3 regions of the Arthrobacter sp. B0316-1-20 genome follow, and region 1 is predicted to be linked to each of the others. Evidence: riboswitches for the same ligand, from Rfam matches in the RefSeq annotation. Region 1 holds a riboswitch; each other region holds the start of a gene.

Region 1 (6,304 bases):
CCAGCCGTGGGTTCATCAGGTCCATGCTCATGCTGCCCTCCCAAGCGGCTGGGCCGGGCGAACGCCGCCGTCCGCCACCCGGATGACGGCGCCGCCGAGCGCGGCGGTGAAGTCGTCGTCGTGCGTCACCGAGACCACGCTCCGGCCCTCGGCCACCAGCTCGGCCAGCAGCGTGACCAGTTCGGCCCAGGTGTTGGCGTCCTGTCCGAAGGTCGGCTCGTCCAGCATCAGGATGTCCGGGCCGGTGGCCAGCATGGTGGCTACCGACAGCCTGCGTTTCTCGCCGCCGGAGAGGGTGAACGGGTTGGCCTGCAGCAGGCGGGTCAGCCGGAGCCGCTCGGCGATCGTGTCCACGCGCTGCCGGACGGTCGCCTCGGGCAGTTTGGCCACGCGGCGGGGACCGAATTCCAGTTCGTCGACCACCGTGCCGGTGAGGAACTGGTGTTCAGGTTCCTGGAAGACGCTGCCAATCCGGGTCACCAGCTGCGCGGACTTCCACTTCGCCGGTGACAGGCCGGCACCGCGTTGCAAGGCCGGTGTCGCCGAGAGATCCCCTCCCGCGGGTGCCAGCAGGCCGGCGAGGGTGAGGGCCAGGGTGGATTTGCCGGCACCGTTCGCGCCGGTGACGCTGAGTGCCTGCCCGGCCAACAGGTCCAGGTCCACCCCGCGCAGCACCGGCGCGGCTTTCCGGTTCCGCGACACGTCCAGTGCCGCCGCCCGCAGCAACGGCCCGCCCGGGGCCGGCGCCGCGGGCAGCTCCAGCCGCGGGGTATGACCGGGAACCCAGACGCCTGCCTCGATCAGCCGGTCGCGGGCGGCGCCTTCGGCGAGCACCTTGCCCGGCGGCCCGTCGGCCAGCACGCCGCCGCCGGCCGCGAGCACGATCACGCGGTCCACGACGTCCGCCCAGACCGCCACCCGGTGCTCGACCACCACCAGGGTGGCGCCGGTGCGGTCCAGCACCCGGGCCACGGCGTCCCGTACTTCCCGCACCCCGGCGGGATCCAGGTTTGCGGTCGGCTCATCCAACAGCAGCAGCCCCGGCCGCATGGCCAGGACGGAAGCCAGCGCCAGCCGCTGTTTTTGGCCCCCGGAGAGCGCCGACGTGGGATGTTCCAGCGGCACGGCCAGGCCGACATCGGCCAGGGATTCACGGACCCGGTCCCAGATCTGCCCGCGCGGCAGCGACAGGTTCTCCGCCCCGAAGGCCACCTCGTCGCCCACCCGGGCCAGCACCAGCTGGCTCTCCGGATCCTGCAGCACGAGGCCGGCCCGGCCGCGGGCCTCGGAGGGGCGCACCCCCGCCACGCTCAACCGGCCCGTCTCCTCGCCTTCGCCCTCGTCGCCGAGAACGCCGGCCATGGCGTGCAGCAGCGTGGACTTGCCGGCCCCGGAGGCGCCCAGCAGCAGTACCCGTTCGCCCGGGGCGATGCTGAAACTGGCCGCGCGCACCGCCGGATCCTTGCGGCCGGCATGCCGCCAGCCCCACCCCTCGGCGAGAACCGGCACCGGGCCGGGCGCCGCCGTCGTACTCTGCGCTCCCATCAAACGGCTCAGGCGTCTGCCGTGCGTCCCGCGGCGAAGGAGGACAGCGCACCCGTCTTCGCCAGGCCCCTGACCGCCAGCCACGGCAGCAGCCCGGCAATCACGACGCCGGACACGGCCGCGAAGCCCACGTACGCCAGCTGCCACTCGGCGGCCCAGAGCATGTTGTAGAGGATGTTCTCGCTGATGGACAGCGCCAGGCCTGCGCCCAGGCCGGCCAGCAGCGCCACGCCAAGGTTGAACCTGCGGTACAGGAAGAGCAGGAAGACGACCTCGGCACCCAGGCCCTGGATCAGGCCGGAGACCAGGACGGTCATGCCGAAGCTCGTGCCCAGCAGCGCGGAGACAACCGCGGCCAGCATCTCGCAGTAGATGGCGGCGCCGGGCTTGCGGATGATCAGCCCGCCCAGCACGCCCGCCATCAGCCAGCCGCCGGTGTACAGCCCGGCGGAAGGCGGGAAGGCTATGGTCAGGCCCTCAATCAACGGCCAGCCCGCCGACCAGGCCCAGAAGATGACGCCGACGGCCACGGCGACCACCGAGGCCACGACGATGTCCACTACCCGCCAGCCGTAACGCTGCTTCCGGGCAGGGGTGGGTGTGGCGGGTGCATTCGAAACGGTACTCATTGGAATCCTCCTGGTTGCAGGAGGGGAGGGCGGCCACGCGGCGCGCCCCGAGAACTCGACTCCCTTCGCCGGTACTAACCGGAGCAGGTTCGAGGGTCTGCGGTCTATCCGCACTCTCAGCGTCCCTCCCGGTCTCGGTGTGCACCGGCCGGTCGGACGCTCCCCTGTCGTCACTAGATGCTGTCTGGCAGCACGCACCAGTCTACACTCGCCCGCGGCGGCGCGGCATTCGGGGCGCAGACCCGGGGAAAATGCACGACGGCACACGGCCCGGGCGGGTGCCGGGCAGTAGGCTGGGAACCGGAACAGCAGTTGAGACGGGGCTGCGGCCCCGGAAGGGAGCGGGCATGAGCGTTGTGTTGAGGCTCTTGGGCACACTGGTGAGTATCGGCGCGGGCCTGGCAGCCAGCCAGTTGCTGGGGCTTGTTTGGAAGATGGTCACCGGAAAAGATGCGCCGAAGAGCGACGATGACCTGGAGAACAGCCTGCGGGCGGCGGTAGCCTTCGCCGTGGTGTCCGGCACCGTGGCGCGCGTGATCCAGGTGCTGACCAAGCGCGCCACCGCCAAGGCGGTCATCCGCTACGACAAGACGCGGGAAATGGTCTAAGCGGTCCCTCGAGGATTCCGATGGGGGACGGGCCGCGGGCCCGTCCCCCATCGCGTTCTGTTACCGGCCGTCGGCACCCGCCCAAGGCACGCGCCCCGTTGGTCGGCAGGTTACCGCCCCCCCTTGGTCGGCGCGTTACCTCCCCCTTGGTCGGCGTTACCTCCCCCTTGGTCCGCAGGTTATGGAGTGCCCGCGGGCCCGGCGCCGCCCCGCTCGGTCCGCCCGGGAACGGCCGCCGCCCCAGCGCTACGCCGTTCCCCCGGCTTCCCGGCGTCCTGCCCGCCGGCCACAGCACGGCTGCCGCCGTCGGCGGCGGCACCGGGACCGGCAAGCGGTGCGTCATCTGAGGACGCCGCGGCGTCTTCCCGTGCCGCCGCCTCCACCACCGCGTCGAGGTCGTCCACGCTGAGGATTTCCTTGCGCAGGTGTTTGGTGCGGTAGCCGGCCCGGCCTACCATGTGGGCGGAAACCGGCACGGTCAGCAACTGGAACAGCCAGGCTATGAGGAGCACGGGCACCGCCACCCAGTTGCGCAGCTGCAATCCCAGTCCAGTCAGCAGCAGCAGCAGGCCGAAGACCTGGGGCTTCGTGGCCGCATGCATCCGCGAGAGCAGGTCGGGAAACCGCAGCAGGCCGATGGCCGCGGCCAGGGACATCCCCGCGCCGGCGATCAGGCAGACGGCGGTCGCGATGTCGAGTATCAAGTCAGTGTTCACGGGGCCGCCCGTCCGTCACGAAACGAGCCACGGCGACCGAGCCGATGAAGCCGACAACGCTGATGACGACGACCAGCGTCAGGTTGTTCATGTGGCCGCCGGCGGCCATGTCCACGATGAGTCCGGCGCAGACGATCGCCAGCAGCACGTCTATGGCCAGCAGCCGGTCCAGCAGCGACGGCCCGCGGGCCAGCCGGATCAGCGACAGTACAGCGGCCCCGGCCAGCACTGCGCTCACGACGATTTGCGCGACCGGAATGACGTCCCCGTTCACACTGCACCTCCCCTGCCGGTACCTTCGGCCTTGACCATCGCCAGTTCTTCCTTCGTGCCCATCGTCCGGATCAGGCCGGCCTCGATCCGCCGCACTTGGGCGCGAAAACGCTCGGCGGCCTCCTCGGTGTCAACGTCGATCACGTGCAGGTAAAGCGTGGACGTCGAGCGGTCCACGTCCACCACAAAGCTGCCGGGGATCAGCGAAATGGCATGCCCGGTGGCAGTCACCAGCAGATCCGAGTGGCTTCGCAGCCGGACCGCCACCACCGCGTTGCGCAGCGTCGGGCCGCGGGTCAGGGCCAGCCACAGGACTTCGACGCTTGCGACCGCGACCTGCCAGACGAACGTGGCGGCGAAAATTCCCGCGGCCAGCGGATTGAAGCGCCCGCTGAGTTCGACCGGCGGCAGGTAGAACAGGTTCACGATGAGCAGCGCGATCAGCAGGCCGAAGATCAGGTTGCCCGGGCTGAAATCCTGCCACAGGGAGCCCCAGAGGATGACCAGCCAGGCCAGCAGCGGCAGCTCGACCCAGATGGAGATGCGCGGTTTCCTCATTGGCCCACCTCCTGCATTGCGCCCTCACCCAGGACGGCCTCGACGTACGGGGTGCGCTGCAGCATCTCCCGCGCCGCCTGGTCACTGAGCTCGAACAGGGGCCCGGCGAACACGGTCAGGGCAACGCCCATCGCCACCAGCCCGACCGTCGGCCAGACCATGGGCAGCGGCAGCAGCTGGACGACGCCGCGGCCGGTGAACCGCCCGTGCGGTTTGTTTTCCACGTGGCGGGTGGTCCGCAGTGCGGACCCGTCGGGCTTGGTAGCCACCAGGACCGGGTCCGGGTGCTCGGCGTCTTCGGGGCGGCGCCAGAACACGCGGTTCCAGACCCGTGCCATGGCCAGCAGGGTCAGCAGCGACGTGACCATGCTGCCCGCCACGAGCACCCAGGCGACCGGGGTGCCCAGTTCCACGCCGCCCTGCACCAGGCCGATCTTGCCCAGGAAGCCGGAGAACGGCGGGATCCCGGCCAGGTTCATGGCCGGGACGAAGAACAGGATGGCCAGCAGCGGCGACAGCTTGGCCAGGCCGCCCAGCCGGTCCATGTTCGTGGTTCCGCCGCGTCGTTCGATCAGCCCGGCCACCAGGAACAGGCTGGTCTGCACCGTAATATGGTGCGCCACGTAATAGACCGCCGCGCCGAGCCCCACCACCGAGGACATCGCCAGGCCAAACACCATGTAGCCGATGTGGCTGACCAGTGTGAAAGAGAGCATGCGCTTGATGTCGATCTGGGCCACGGCCCCGAGGATGCCCACCACCATGGTCAGCACGGCCACGATCATTAGGAACGTGTTCAGCCGGTCGCCGGGGAACAGCAGTGTCTCGGTGCGGATCATGGCGTAGACGCCCACCTTGGTGAGCAGGCCGGCGAACACCGCGGTAACCGGTGCCGGCGCCGTCGGATAGGAGTCGGGGAGCCAGAAGGACAGGGGGAATACCGCCGCCTTGATGCCGAAGGCCACCAGCAGCATCAGGTGCAGCGTCATCTGGGTGGCCGGATCCAACTGCCCGAGCTTGATCGCCAGGTCGGCCATGTTGATGGTCCCGGTGGCGGCGTAGATCATCGCGATGGAGACCAGGAACAGCACCGAGGAAATGACGCTGACGACGACGTACGTCACCCCGGCGCGGATCCGGGGGCTGGTGCCGCCCAGCGTCATCAGCACGTAGCTGGCCGTGAGCAGCATTTCGAAGCCGACGTACAGGTTGAACAGGTCGCCGGTCAGGAACGCGTTGGAAACGCCCGCCACCAGGATCAGGTAGGTCGGGTGGAAGATCGAGACCGGGCCTTCTTCGTCGCCGTCGGTCATGCCCTGGCCGGAGGCGTACAGCAGCACCGCCAGGCTGACGGCCGAGGAGACCACCAGCATCAGGGCGGACAGCTCGTCCACCACCAGGGTGATGCCAAAGGGGGGAAGCCAGCCGCCGAGGTTCACCGCCTGCGCGCCGTTGGCCCAGGCCGAGGCCAGCATCACGGCTTCCAGTGCCAGCGTCACCGTCAGCGTGATGGCGCCGGTCCGGCGCTGCGCGTTGGGGTGGCGGATCAGCACGAACGCCAGGGCAGCACCCAGCAGCGGCAGGACTACTGCCAGCGGCGCGATGGTGGCGGCGTTCACTGCTTTCTCTCCATCCGTGACCTCGTGGTGGCTGGCGTTTCCTCGGCTTCGTCGGGCGGGACGAACTCGGTGGTCTCGGCCGGAATTTCCGCGTCGTCCTCGGCGTCGAAGGTGGGCTGGTTGGCCACGCGGCGGTCCTCGATGTCGTCCTGCACCTCGTCCTGCCGCCCCAGCACCCAGGAGCGGTAAATGATGGCCAGCATGAAAGCGGTGACGGCGAAGGAAATCACGATGGAGGTCAGGATCAACGCCTGTGGCAGCGGATCGCTGTAGGCGTCGGCGGGGATGTCGCTGCCGAAAATGGGGGCAAGGCCCGCCGGGCCGCCGGTGCTGAGCAGCAGCAGGTTGGCGCCGTT
Region 2 (6,304 bases), on a different contig from region 1:
GAGATCCCGGCCGAAACCACCGAGTTCGTCCCGCCGGACGAGGCGGAGGAAACACCTGCAACCAACAGGGCCCGGACGGAGAGGGAGAAGTGAACGCCGCACTGATCGCGCCGCTGGCAGTAGTCCTGCCGCTGCTGGGCGCTGCCTTGGCGTTCGTCCTGATCCGCCATCCAAACGCCCAGCGCCGGACCGGTGCCATCACGCTGACCGTGACGCTGGCACTGGAGGTCGTCATGCTGGCCTCGGCCTGGGCCAACGGTGCCCAGGCCGTGAATATCGGCGGCTGGATCCCGCCGTTCGGCATCACCATGGTGGTCGATGAGCTTTCCGCACTGATGCTGGTGGTCTCTTCCGCGGTCAGCCTGGCGGTGCTGCTGTATGCCTCCGGCCAGGGCATGACGGACAGCGACGAAGAAGGTCCGGTTTCGATCTTCCACCCGACCTACCTGATCCTGGTGGCCGGTGTGTCCAACGCGTTCCTGACCGGCGATCTGTTCAACCTCTATGTGGGCTTCGAAATGCTGCTCACGGCCAGCTACGTGCTGATGACCTTGGGAGGCACCAGCCCGCGCATCCGCGCAGGGGTGACGTACGTCGTCGTCAGCGTTATCTCCTCGATGCTGTTCCTAGTGTCCATCGCGATGATCTACGCGGCGACCGGAACGATCAACATGGCGGACCTGGCGATCAAGCTTGGCGAACTGGAACCGTCGACGCAGATGACGCTGCACCTCATGCTGCTGGTGGCCTTCGGGATCAAGGCGGCGGTCTTCCCGTTGTCCTTCTGGTTGCCCGACTCCTACCCGACGGCGCCGGCGCCGGTTACCGCGGTGTTCGCCGGCCTGCTGACCAAGGTCGGCGTCTATGCCCTGATCCGCACCGAGACGCTGCTGTTCCCGGGCGACCGCCTGAACACGTTCCTGATGGTGGTGGCCGTGCTGACCATGCTGGTCGGCATCCTGGGTGCCGTGGCCCAGATCGACATCAAGCGCATGCTCTCCTTCACGCTGGTGAGCCACATCGGCTACATGGTGTTCGGTTTGGCGATGTCCTCGGTGGTGGGCCTGGGGGCCGCGGTCTACTACGTGGCGCACCACATCACCGTGCAGACTAGCCTGTTCCTGGTGGCCGGCCTGATTGAACGCCGCGGCGGCACCACCAACATGGACCGGCTCGGCGGCCTGGCCAAGCTGTCTCCGTTGCTGGCCATCTTGTTCTTTGTCCCGGCCATGAACCTTGCCGGGATCCCGCCGTTCTCCGGTTTCCTGGGCAAGATCGGCTTGGTGCAGGGAGGCGTGGACCTGGGCACTCCGATCGCCTGGGTGCTGGTGGCGGGCAGCATGATCACATCGCTGCTGACGCTGCTTGCTTTGGCCCGGGTCTGGAACCGCGTGTTCTGGCGGCGTCCGGAAGATGCCGAGCACCCGGATCCGGTCTTGGTGGCAACCAAGCCCGACGGGTCGGCGGTACGGACCACCCGGCACGTGGAGGAGCATCCGCACGGGCGGTTCACCGGGCGCGGCATCGTTCAGCTGCTGCCCATGCCGATGGTCTGGCCGACGATCGGGCTGGTGGCAATGGGCCTAGCCCTGACCGTATTCGCCGGCCCGCTCTTCGAACTGAGCGACCAGGCGGCACGGGAGATGCTGCAGCGCACGCCGTATATCGAGGCGGTCCTGGGCGACGGCGCCATGCAGGGTGGTGGCCAATGAGGAAACCGCGCATCTCCATCTGGGTCGAGCTGCCGCTGCTGGCCTGGCTGGTCTTCCTCTGGGGCGCTTTGTGGCAGGATTTTAGCGCTGGCAACCTGATCTTCGGTTTGCTGATCGCGCTGCTCATCGTGAACCTGTTCTACCTGCCGCCGGTCGAACTGAGCGGGCGTTTCAATCCACTGGCAGCGGTGATCTTCGCCGCGACCTTCGTGTGGAAGGTGGCGGTGGCGAGCTTCGAAGTGCTCTGGCTGGCCCTGACGGCCGGACCGAGGCTGCGCAACGCCGTGGTGGCGGTGCGCTTGCGAAGCCACTCGGACCTGCTGGTGACGGCCACAGGGCACGCCATCTCGCTGATCCCAGGAAGCTTCGTGGTGGATGTGGACCGGTCCACATCCACGCTCTACCTACACGTGATCGACGTGGCCACCAAGGAAGCCGCCGAAGACTTTCAGGCCGAGGTGCGAAAGATCGAGGCGGGCCTGATCCGGATGATGGGGACCAAGGAAGAACTGGAACTGGTCAAAGCTGAAGGTGCCGGCAGAAGAGGAGCAGCGTAAACGTGGAAATCATGTCGCTTGCCCAAATCGTCGTCATGGTCATTCTGGCCCTGGCCGCGGTGCTGGCGCTGGTCCGCCTGGTCCGCGGGCCGTCGCTGTTGGACCGGCTGCTGGCCATAGACGTGCTGCTGGCGGTTGTCTGCGCCGGACTGATCGTGGATATGGCGATCGGCGGCCACATGAACAGTCTGACGCTGGTCGTGGTGATCTGCCTGGTCGGCTTCATCGGTTCCGTGGCCGTGGCCCGATTCGTCACCGATGGGCGGCCCCGTGAACACTGACCTGATCCTCGACCTTGCCACTGCCGCCTGCTTGATCACCGGCTCGGTGATGTCCTTGGCCGCCGGCATCGGCCTGCTGCGGTTCCCGGACCTGCTTTCGCGGATGCACGCTGCCACGAAACCGCAGGTGTTCGGCTTGCTGCTGCTGCTGACGGGTTTGGGACTTCAGCTGGGCAGCTGGGCGGCGGTGCCCGTGTTGCTCATCGCGTGGCTGTTCCAGCTGCTCACCGTGCCGGTCTCGGCACACATGGTGGGCCGCGCCGGATACCGCACCAAACACTTGCGGAGGGAAATCCTCAGCGTGGACGACCTCGACGCGGTGGTGGAAGCGGCAGCCGAAGAAGAGCCGGAAGTGGAGTTCGACGCCGCAGCGGTGGACGCCGCTGGGACCGACGCGGCCGAGGTGGACGCCGCTGCGGCCGAGCCCGCCGACGCTGCGGACGGCGCTGCTGCTACGGGCGGCACGGACCCCGGGGTCGGTGACAGGCAGAGTGCGGCGACGGCGGCTGGTCCAGTCCGGAACGACCAGGACTCCACCGGGTCGCACAAGGCCTAGTGCCCCAGAAGGTCTGGTTCCGCACAAGGTCTGGTTCCGCACCAGGTCCAGGAGAGCTGGCGGGGACGAGGCTGCAGCCCCGTCCCCGCCAGCGTTTCCCGAATGCGCTCTAGACGATTTCCGGGGTCTTTTCGTAGTGCCGCACTGCCTTGGCGGTGGCCCGCTTGAGCAGTACCTGGACCACCCGGCCCACCGTGCCGGAGACCACCGCGAAAATCACGGCAGACCGCAGGCTGTTCTCCAGGTCATCGTCGGCCTGGGGTGCATCGTTGCCGGTGACCTTCTTCCACACGAAGCCCAAGATGCGGGTGGCTGCCAATCCGGCACCGACGCTCACCAGGGTGCCTAAGAGCCTCAATATAACGGTCATGCCTGCTCCTTTCCGGGGCGCCGCGTCCCCGTGTCATCAGCTCTGCCGCTCCCAGCCTACTGCCCGGCACCCGCCCATCCCGCCGTCGTCGTGCATTTTCCGGCGGGTAGTGGCCGAATGGGTCCGCCAGCCGGGCGAGTGTAGACTGGTTGCTGCTGCTAGACAGCACCTATAACGACAGGGGAGCGTCCGACCGACCGGCACACGCCGGACACGGGAGGGACGCTGAGAGTGCGGAGAGACCGCAGACCCTCGAACCTGCTCCGGTTAGTACCGGCGAAGGGAGTCGAGTTCTCGGGGCGCGCCGCTTGGACCGCCCTCCCCTCCTGCACCCAGGAGGATTGAAGTGAGTACCGTTTCGAATGCACCCACCACGCCCAGTCCCTCGCGCACGCCGCGCTATGGCTGGCGGGTGGTGGACATCGTCGTCGCCTCGGTGATTGCCGTGGCCGTCGGCGTCATCTTCTGGGCCTGGTCCGCGGCTTGGCCGCTGATCGAGGGCCTCACCGTGGCGTTCCCGCCCTCCGCGGGCCTCTACACCGGCGGATGGCTCATGGCCGGCGTGCTGGGCGGGCTGATCATCCGCAAGCCCGGCGCCGCGATCTACTGCGAGATGCTGGCCGCCATCGTCTCCGGCCTGCTGGGCACCAGCTTCGGCATGAGCGTGCTGGTTTCCGGCCTGATCCAGGGCCTGGGCGCCGAAGTCGTCTTCCTGCTCTTCCTCTACCGGAAATTCAACCTGCTGGTGGCGATGCTGGCCGGACTCGGCGCCGGCCTGGCGCTGTCGATCAGCGAGAACATCCTCTACAACATGCTCTGGGCGCCCGAATGGCAGCTGGCCTACGTGGGCTTCGCCGCGGTGTCCGGCGTGGTGATCGCCGGGTTGCTGCCTTGGCTGGCAGTCAAGGGCCTGGCGAGGACAGGCGTGCTGTCCTCCTTCGCGGCGGGCCGCGCGGCAGACGTCTGAGCCGTTCCATGCGACTCCAGAGTACGACGGCGGTGTCCGGCCCGGCGCCGGTCCTCGCCGAGGGGTGGGGCTGGCGGCATGCCGGCCGCAAGGATCCGGCGGTCAGCGGGGCCAGCTTCAGCATTGCACCCGGTGAACGGGTGCTGTTGCTGGGTGCCTCCGGCGCCGGGAAGTCCACGCTGCTGCACGCGATGGCGGGCGTGCTCGGCGACGACGGGGAAGGCGAGGAAGCCGGGCGGCTCACCGTGGCCGGGCTGCGTCCCTCGGAAGCCCGCGGCCGGGCCGGGCTGGTGTTGCAGGACCCGGAAAGCCAGCTGGTGCTGGCGCGGGTGGGCGACGAGGTAGCCTTCGGGGCGGAGAACCTCTCCGTCCCGCGCGCACAGATCTGGGACCGGGTCCGCGAATCGCTGGCCGACGTCGGACTGGAGGTGCCGCTGGACCATCCCACCGCAGCCCTGTCGGGCGGGCAGAAACAGCGGCTGGCGCTGGCATCGGTCCTGGCCATGCGGCCGGGGCTGCTGCTGCTGGACGAGCCGACCGCGAACCTGGACCCCGAGGGCGTGCACGAAGTGCGCGACGCCGTGGCCCGGGTGCTGGACCGGACCGGTGCCACTTTGGTGGTGGTGGAACACCGCGTGGCCGTCTGGGCGGACGTGGTGGACCGGGTGATCGTGCTGGCGGCCGGAGGCGGCGTGTTGGCAGACGGCCCGCCGGACAAGGTGCTGGCCGAAAGCGCCACCCGCGCCCGGCTGGTGGAGGCGGGTGTTTGGGTTCCCGGACATACGCCGCGGCTTCAGCTGCCCGCGGCTCCGGTTCCCGGCGGACCCTTGTTGCAGGCGGTGCGATTGGACGCGGCCCGGAGCCGGAAGACCGGGCCGGTGCTGCGGGGCGTGGACTTGGACCTGCTCAGCGGACAAGCGCTGAGCATCACCGGACCGAACGGCGCCGGCAAGTCGACGCTGGCTCTCACGCTGGGCGGCCTGCTGGCGCCCGCCGGGGGGAAGCTGTCCGCGACCCCGGCATTGCACCGGGGCGCGGCGCAGTCCCCGGTGAAATGGAAGTCCGCCCAGCTGGTGGCCCGGATTGGCAGCGTGTTCCAAGAACCGGAACATCAGTTCCTGACCAGCACGGTGGCCGACGAACTGGAGTTCGGTCCGCGGCGGGTGGCGAAGCTGCCCGAGGCGGAGGTCCGGCAGCTGGTGGACAACATTGCCGAACGGCTCCGCCTGACCCGGCTGCTGCGGGCCAACCCGTTTACCCTCTCCGGCGGCGAGAAGCGCCGGCTCTCGGTGGCCACCATGCTGGCCACGAGTCCGGACATCCTGATGCTGGACGAGCCGACTTTCGGGCAGGACGCCAACACCTGGGCTGAACTGGTCACGCTGCTGGCCGAGTTGGTGGCCGCCGGCAAGAGCGTGGTGTCCGTGACGCACGACGCCGACTTCACCGCGGCGCTTGGCGGTACGGCTGTGCGCGTGGACGGCGGCGCAGTCCAACCGGCGCAGACGCTTCGGAGGGCAGCATGAGCGCGGACCTGATGACTCCTCGGCTGACCGCGTCGCCGTTCAGCCGAGCCAACCCGGTGTCCAAGCTGGCTGCTGCCGCCGTCATCACCGTGGTGGTCATGCTCAGCGTGGACTGGGTCAGCGCGTCGGTGGTGCTGGCGGCCGAGCTGCTGCTGATGCCCGTGCTGGGGGTGAACCCGTGGCTGCTGTTCAAGCGCGGCTGGCCCTTGCTGGCGGCGGCGGCGACCGGGGCCTGGGCCACCGCATTGTTGGCGGAGAAGACCGGAGCCGTGCTGTTCCAGCTCGGGCCGGTGGTGTTCACCGAAGACTCGGTGGCTGGCGGAGTCGCCATTGGC
Region 3 (6,304 bases), on a different contig from region 1:
GCCGGACAAGGCATACGTGGCCCAGCCGTAGGACCGGTAGCGGGTGGCCGCGAACGGGATTTCGCTGCCGATGCCTTGGATGGCCGCCGCGATGAACAGCATCGGGCCCACCGCCGAGCCCAGGAACACGACCTCGATCACCGAGGCGAGGACCTCGGCGATGACGCCGGCAAAGGGGCGCTGGACGATGGCAATGGCGATCGGCGCGACCAGCAGCCAGCTGCCGGCCAGAAAGTGCTGCGAGAGGTCTCCGGCGGGCCCCATCAGGAGCGAGAGGGCAGTCCAAGCCTGGACGAAGACCCAGTAGAGGAAGCCGAAGACGACGCCGAGGACGACCAGCAGGACCAGGTCCTTCATGCTCCAGGAAGACCGCGTGCGGGCAGGACCAGATGATGTTGACATGGGGGTTCCTTCCGAGCCGGCGTCAGGACGCACTGGGGCTGTTGATGGACAGGGTGGCGTGCGTGACCACGTGCTGGACGTACCGCCCGATCAGGATCCACCCCGCGGCGATGGTCTGCAGGACCTGGGCGACGTCTCCGTCCAGCCGGGTGACGTAGTGGTCTTCGGTGACGGTCACGCCGGTGGACTTGGCGTAGTCGATGGCGGTGTAGATGTCGCGCATGTGATCCGCTCCGGCAGTGCCGGTTCCGCCGTCGGCGAGCGGGTAGATCGCCCAGTCTGCCGCCGCCTGGATGCCGGTGGCTTCCAGTTGCGGGATCTCCGAGTACAGCGCCGCGCCGCCCTCGGGTATCTCGCAGCTGACGCCGCCCGGGCAGCCCCGGGAGAGGTGGACCGCGGCCGTCACGTGAGCTCCGCTGCGGCCGGCCGCGGCAATCACCTGGCTCAGATAGCGCAGCACGTCCTGTTCGGCGCCGGAGACGTAGGTGCTGACTTTCCCGGTCTGTACCTCGAGCCCGGTGGCGTCGGCCTGCCGCAGCGCCGCCAGGATGACGTCGACGTAGTCATCGGCCATCACCGCCAAGGTCAGTCTGGCCCCCACGCCGAATTCGCGTGGCGTGGCCGTGAAAGCTGTTCCGGCGTTGACGGGGGAGGGATGGTTTGCTGCCGTGGCGGCAGCGTCAGGTGTTCGCATGGTCGCGCCCTTCTGTGGTGTGGACAGGGCACGGGTGTGAGGGTTGCTCCCTGCGCTGGCATGATCCAGATCAGGTTCAACGGTCGAAACTTGAGAAGTTTCCTCTCAGCCCGGCTCACCGGACTCCCGTGTACAAGCCAGCAGCCTACCGGCAGGTTCGCCAGGTGGCGAAAGGGCGCAGTACGACGACGTCACACTCCGGCGGGCGGTCGCGGCAGGGCCCGGCTACTGCCGGGCCGGCGGCGCCGGAGTTAGGGGCGCATGCTTCCGGTCTCCACAAAGCGCTGGTGCCAGGACAAGGCCTCGCCGAGCAGGTGCGGGGTGTGCTTGGCAAAGCTGTCCCGGCAGGCGCGGTCGAAATAGTCCTGCAGCATCGGCCGGTAGTCCGGATGCGCGCAGGTGTCGATGATTTTACGCGCGCGCTGCTTCGGGGCCAGGCCGCGCAGGTCGGCCAGGCCGTGTTCGGTCACCACAATCATGGTGTCGTGCTCGGTGTGGTCCACATGGCTGGCCATCGGCACGATACTGGAGATTTTTCCGCCCTTGGCCGTGCTCGGCGACATGAACACGGACAGGTAGCCGTTCCGGGCGAAGTCGCCGGAGCCGCCGATGCCGTTCATTACCTTGGTGCCGGCAATGTGGGTGGAGTTCACGTTGCCGTAGATGTCCGCCTCGATCATGCCGTTGAGCGCAATGCAGCCCAGCCGGCGGATCAGTTCCGGATGGTTGGAGATCTCCTGGGTGCGCAGGATGATGCGCTCGCGGTAGTAGTCCACGTTGGCGTTGAACTCCTCCACCCCGGCCTGGCTGAGTGAGAAGGAGGTGGCCGACGCCATCCGCAGCACGCCGTCCTTGATCAGCTTCAGCATGCCGTCCTGGATGACCTCGGTGTAAGCGGTCAGGCCGCGGTAACCGCCGGCGGCCAGGCCTTCCAGCACCGCGTTGGGGATATTGCCGACGCCGGACTGCAGCGGCAGCAGCTTGTCCGTCAGGCGGCCGCGCTGGACCTCCTGGTCCAGGAAGTCCAGCAGATGGCCGGCGATTTGCTGCGAGGTCTCGTCCGGCGGGTTGAACGGGGAGTTGCGGTCGGGGGCGTCCGTGTGCACGATCGCCACGATCTTGTCCGGGTCCACCTGAAGATACGGTTCGCCGATCCGGTCATCCGGGCGCAGCAGCTGGATTGGTTTCCGGTTCGGCGGCAGCGCGGTGCCGTAGTAGACGTCGTGCATGCCCTCCAGTTCGGCGGGCTGCGCGCTGTTGACCTCCACAATGACCTTGTCTGCCTGCTCCAGCCAGGTCTTGTTGTTGCCGACCGAGGACGACGGGATCAGCCGGCCGTCCTCGAGCATGCCGACCACTTCGACGACGGCGAGGTCCACGTCGCCGAAGAACCCGAACCAGGTGTGCTGGGCGACGTGGCTGAGGTGGATGTCGATGTAGTCCAGTTCGCCGGCGTTGATGCGCTCGCGCAGCGCCGGGTCGGACTGGTAGGGCAGGCGCAATTCCATCCCGTCCACCTTGGCCAGGGCGCCGTCGAGCTCAGGGGCGGTTGATGCGCCGGTCAGCACGCGGATCTTAAACTGCTCGCCGGCCGCATGAGCGGATTCCATCCGCTCGGCCAGCGCCTGCGGCACGGCTTTGGGGTAGCCGGCCCCGGTGAAGCCGCTCATAGCCACCGTCATGCCGGGTTTGATCAGTTCGGCCGCCTGCTCGGCGGACATTACGCGCTCGAGCATGCGGGCATTGCGAATGCGGTCTTGCATCATGCCCCTTCGTCAGATTCTTCCCTCCACCTTAGGCGTCGGACACTGATGTCCGGGCCTTGGTGACGGGCGGAAGCGCCGCGCGGAGCGGTCCTGCGTCCGGTGCTGCTACGGCTGGCGCAGTTGTTCCTCCGCGGTCTGCCGCACGTAGGCGGAGAGTGCATCGAGGATCGATGAGCTGATTTTCCAGCGCTGCCAGTACAGCGGCACGTCCACCGGCAGGTCCGGGGCCAGCTCGCGCAGCGTGCCGCGGCGGAGGTCTGTCAGGCACTGCTGTTCCGGCAGCAGGGCCCAGCCGATGCCCAGCCGGACGGCGGCCGCAAACTCCCCGGATGCCGGCATGTAGTGGCGGGGTGCGGACAGGCCAGCGCCGGTCACCGTCCGGTAGAAGCGCTCCTGCAGGTCGTCCTTGCGGTCGAAGTCCAGCACCGGCGCCGCACCCAGCCAGGCCAGGTCGTCATCAGGCGTCCCGCTGGGCCGCCAGTGTTCCAGATAGTCGGTGCTGGCCACCGCCCGGTAGCGGAGCGAGCCGAGGGCTTCCACGGAACAGCCCTGGACCGGTTCCGGCGTGGCGGTCACCGCCGCGGTGACGCGACCCGATCGTAGCAGCGAGGTCGAATGCTGCTCGTCTTCACGGTGCACCTCAAAGAACACGCCCCGGTCGCGCGGCATCCGGGCCAGCGCACCCAAGAACCACGTGGCGAGCGAATCCGCGTTGACCACCAGCGGCAGGGCCAGCCCGGTCACGCTGCCGCCGAGTTCGCGCTGGGCATCGGCCTGCAGGACCCGAACCTGCCGCGCCAGCCGGAGGACCACATCGCCGGCGGCGGTCGGCTGCACCGGCGTCGTGCGTTGCAGCAGGACCTGCCCGGCAGCCTGCTCCATGGCCTTGATCCGCTGCGAAACGGCAGAGGGAGTCACGTGCAGTGTCCGGGAGGCCTCATCAAAGCTGCCTTCCTCGACGACGACGGCGAAGGTCGCCAGATGCTCGAAGTGAAACGGCTGCATAAGCTCAGCTTACGTAACTGAAAATTCTTTAGCTGTACTGGTGTCTGTTGCTCGGATAGCGTCGACTGCTGTGACTACCGCTATTGCCCCCACCGTTTTGCTGGGCCTCGGGACCGGGCTGGCCCTCATCATCGCGATCGGGGCGCAGAATGCCTTCGTGCTGCGCCAAGGGATCCGGGGCGAGCACATCGGCGTCGTCGTCCTGATCTGCGCGGTCTCCGACGCGGTGCTGATTGCTGCCGGAATCGCCGGAATCGGCGCGCTGATCCAGGCCGCGCCCGCGGTGGTGGACATCATCCGGCTGGGCGGGGCGGCCTTCCTGCTGGCATATGCCGTCTTCGCCGCCAAACGGGCGATCAAACCGGGCGCGCTCACCGCCTCGGAGAATCAGCGCGGCGGCGGACTGGCCTCCGTGGCCGCCACGGCCTTGGCGCTGACTTGGCTGAACCCGCACGTCTACCTGGACACGGTTCTGCTGCTCGGTTCCATCGCCAACACCCAGGGCCCGGAGCTGCGCTGGTATTTCGGCCTCGGCGCCGTGCTGGGCAGCATCGCCTGGTTCAGTGCGCTCGGATTCGGCGCCCGGCTGCTCCGCCCCTTCTTCGCCCGGCCCGGCTCCTGGCGGATCCTGGACGGACTGATCGCGGTGGTCATGCTGGCGCTGGGGCTGCGGATGGCCTTCGGTTTCTGAGCGGGTATGCAAGGATGCCGGTATGGCCAGCAAGATTCTGTTCCTCGCGGACACCCACGTGCCACGGCGTGCGCGCCGGCTCCCCGAGCAGATGTGGGATGCGGTAGCCGCGGCCGCCGTGGTCTTCCACGCCGGTGACTGGGTCACCGCGGACCTGCTGGACCAGCTGGAGCAGCGCAGCCGACGGCTGATCGCCGTGTACGGAAACAACGACGGCGACGACCTGCGCGCGCGCCTGCCGGAAACCGCCGCAGCAACCGTTGAGGGCGTCCGCTTCGCCATGATCCACGAGACCGGAGCGGCGAAGGGCCGCGAACAACGATGTGAGGCGCGCTTTCCGGACGCGGACGTGCTGGTGTTCGGGCACAGCCACATCCCGTGGGACACCACCTCGCCCGGAGGCCTCCGGCTGCTCAATCCGGGATCGCCCACCGACCGCCGCCGACAACCGGCCTGTACCTACATGACGGCGACGGCCGACGGCGGCAGGCTGATCGACGTGAAACTGGTGCCGGTGGATAAGCCGGCGGGCTAGTTGCCGGAAACGGCTTTGCTGACTTCTGCCGGACTCTCGTACTGCCGGTCGGGAAGATTCCTGAGCGCCGACAGGACGTCTTCGCCGGCCCCGGACTTTTCCGCGTTCTTGACCAGATCGGCGGCGGAAGCGGGGTAGTCAACGCCGCCCAGCGCCTTCTGGATGTCAATCGGACTGGTGTTCTCTGCCATGGAGGTTTCCTTCCGGTCGGCTGAAGAACACCACGCTACGCGCTGGGCCGTGCGCTGGGAAGGCCCCAACCCCCGGCAGCCGCCGCGGCGGCGCTATGGGAGGGGCGGCGCGCCGTCGTCGTTGTTTGGCTGGACGCGGTGCACGGAAAGCGCCGGAGCGACCGCCAGCGTTTGGCAGACCACGCAGTAGCGTTCGGTCAGCCGGAGCAACGTCTCCAGGTCCGCGTCGTCCGCGACGCTGATCAGTTCGAACCGGACGCGGATGCGTTGGAAGCCCACCGGGGTGTCCTTGTCCACCGCCAACGTTCCGCGGAAGTCCAGGTCGCCCTCGGCATGGACCCGGCCGGCCACCTCTAGTCCCAGCGAGGCCGCGACGGCCTGCAAGGTCACTCCGGCACACGCCGCCAGCGCCTGCAGCAGCATGTCCCCGGAACAAGCCAGCCTCCCGTCGCCACCGGTCGCCGGGTGCAGTCCGGCTGCCACCAGGCCCGGCCCGTAGCAACGGAACAACTGGTTCCTTCACCAAGTTCGCCCTCAGCGTAAAGGGTGATCATCGCGGCCTCGGGCTGCTGCCGATATTTGGCCTTCAGCGGTGCCTGGGCGGCCCGCAGATTCGTGGTAACCACGGAACCATCATGCCCCCGTTGGCGGCCGGCGTATAGGCGGGTTGCAGACCGCAAAAACCGCGCGGTTACGCGCCCAAACTGGTTGTTCGCCTGCTTGCCGCTGCTTACGTTGTAAGGCGCGCCCAAGAGGTCGGAGCGGAGGGGAGTTGGCGCAACACGAGTTGCCGCTGGAGCAACGAGGCACACATAGCCCTGATCCCCTCGGCAGGGTGGATCGACACACGGTAAGCCAATCACAATTTTGCAACGTTAGTTACTTTCCGGTAGCGTCCTCGGAGTGCGCAGGCCAGACGCCTCGCCAGGGGGTGCCGGAACATTCGGCACGATCTACCCAAGTAAATATGCCCGGACGCTGCCCACGCCTTTCGCCGTCAGAATGGCAGACGTCCACATG

Evidence for each region. Region 1 has a riboswitch for thiamine pyrophosphate ahead of AC5RW2_RS12255 (ECF transporter S component). Riboswitches for the same ligand answer to the same signal wherever they lie in the genome.
Region 2: it holds a riboswitch for thiamine pyrophosphate, as region 1 does, so the genes downstream of both, AC5RW2_RS10525 (ECF transporter S component) here and AC5RW2_RS12255 (ECF transporter S component) in region 1, are expected to answer to the same signal.
Region 3: it holds a riboswitch for thiamine pyrophosphate, as region 1 does, so the genes downstream of both, AC5RW2_RS30015 (YkoF family thiamine/hydroxymethylpyrimidine-binding protein) here and AC5RW2_RS12255 (ECF transporter S component) in region 1, are expected to answer to the same signal.

Annotation. Positions count from the first base shown of each region.
Region 1 covers NZ_JBNHHC010000006.1:183,579-189,882, reverse strand. The annotation lists gene AC5RW2_RS12265 (energy-coupling factor transporter transmembrane component T family protein) at 1-31, opposite strand, end outside; gene AC5RW2_RS12260 (ABC transporter ATP-binding protein) at 28-1,545, opposite strand; gene AC5RW2_RS12255 (ECF transporter S component) at 1,554-2,174, opposite strand; TPP riboswitch at 2,218-2,350, opposite strand; gene AC5RW2_RS12250 (DUF4235 domain-containing protein) at 2,522-2,782, shown strand; partial or broken gene mnhG (monovalent cation/H(+) antiporter subunit G) at 3,121-3,498, opposite strand; gene AC5RW2_RS12240 (MrpF/PhaF family protein) at 3,488-3,772, opposite strand; gene AC5RW2_RS12235 (Na+/H+ antiporter subunit E) at 3,769-4,329, opposite strand; gene AC5RW2_RS12230 (Na+/H+ antiporter subunit D) at 4,326-5,948, opposite strand; gene AC5RW2_RS12225 (Na(+)/H(+) antiporter subunit C) at 5,945-6,304, opposite strand, start outside.
Region 2 covers NZ_JBNHHC010000005.1:208,836-215,139, forward strand. The annotation lists gene AC5RW2_RS10495 (Na(+)/H(+) antiporter subunit C) at 1-93, shown strand, start outside; gene AC5RW2_RS10500 (Na+/H+ antiporter subunit D) at 90-1,712, shown strand; gene AC5RW2_RS10505 (Na+/H+ antiporter subunit E) at 1,709-2,269, shown strand; gene AC5RW2_RS10510 (MrpF/PhaF family protein) at 2,281-2,550, shown strand; partial or broken gene mnhG (monovalent cation/H(+) antiporter subunit G) at 2,528-2,896, shown strand; gene AC5RW2_RS10520 (DUF4235 domain-containing protein) at 3,216-3,476, opposite strand; TPP riboswitch at 3,646-3,778, shown strand; gene AC5RW2_RS10525 (ECF transporter S component) at 3,823-4,443, shown strand; gene AC5RW2_RS10530 (ABC transporter ATP-binding protein) at 4,452-5,969, shown strand; gene AC5RW2_RS10535 (energy-coupling factor transporter transmembrane component T family protein) at 5,966-6,304, shown strand, end outside.
Region 3 covers NZ_JBNHHC010000027.1:17,137-23,440, forward strand. The annotation lists gene AC5RW2_RS30010 (ECF transporter S component) at 1-402, opposite strand, end outside; gene AC5RW2_RS30015 (YkoF family thiamine/hydroxymethylpyrimidine-binding protein) at 425-1,096, opposite strand; TPP riboswitch at 1,127-1,236, opposite strand; gene scpC (succinyl-CoA:acetate CoA-transferase ScpC) at 1,348-2,859, opposite strand; gene AC5RW2_RS30025 (LysR family transcriptional regulator ArgP) at 2,968-3,867, opposite strand; gene AC5RW2_RS30030 (LysE/ArgO family amino acid transporter) at 3,938-4,558, shown strand; gene AC5RW2_RS30035 (metallophosphoesterase family protein) at 4,581-5,093, shown strand; gene AC5RW2_RS30040 (DUF2795 domain-containing protein) at 5,090-5,284, opposite strand; gene AC5RW2_RS30045 (OsmC family protein) at 5,378-5,794, opposite strand.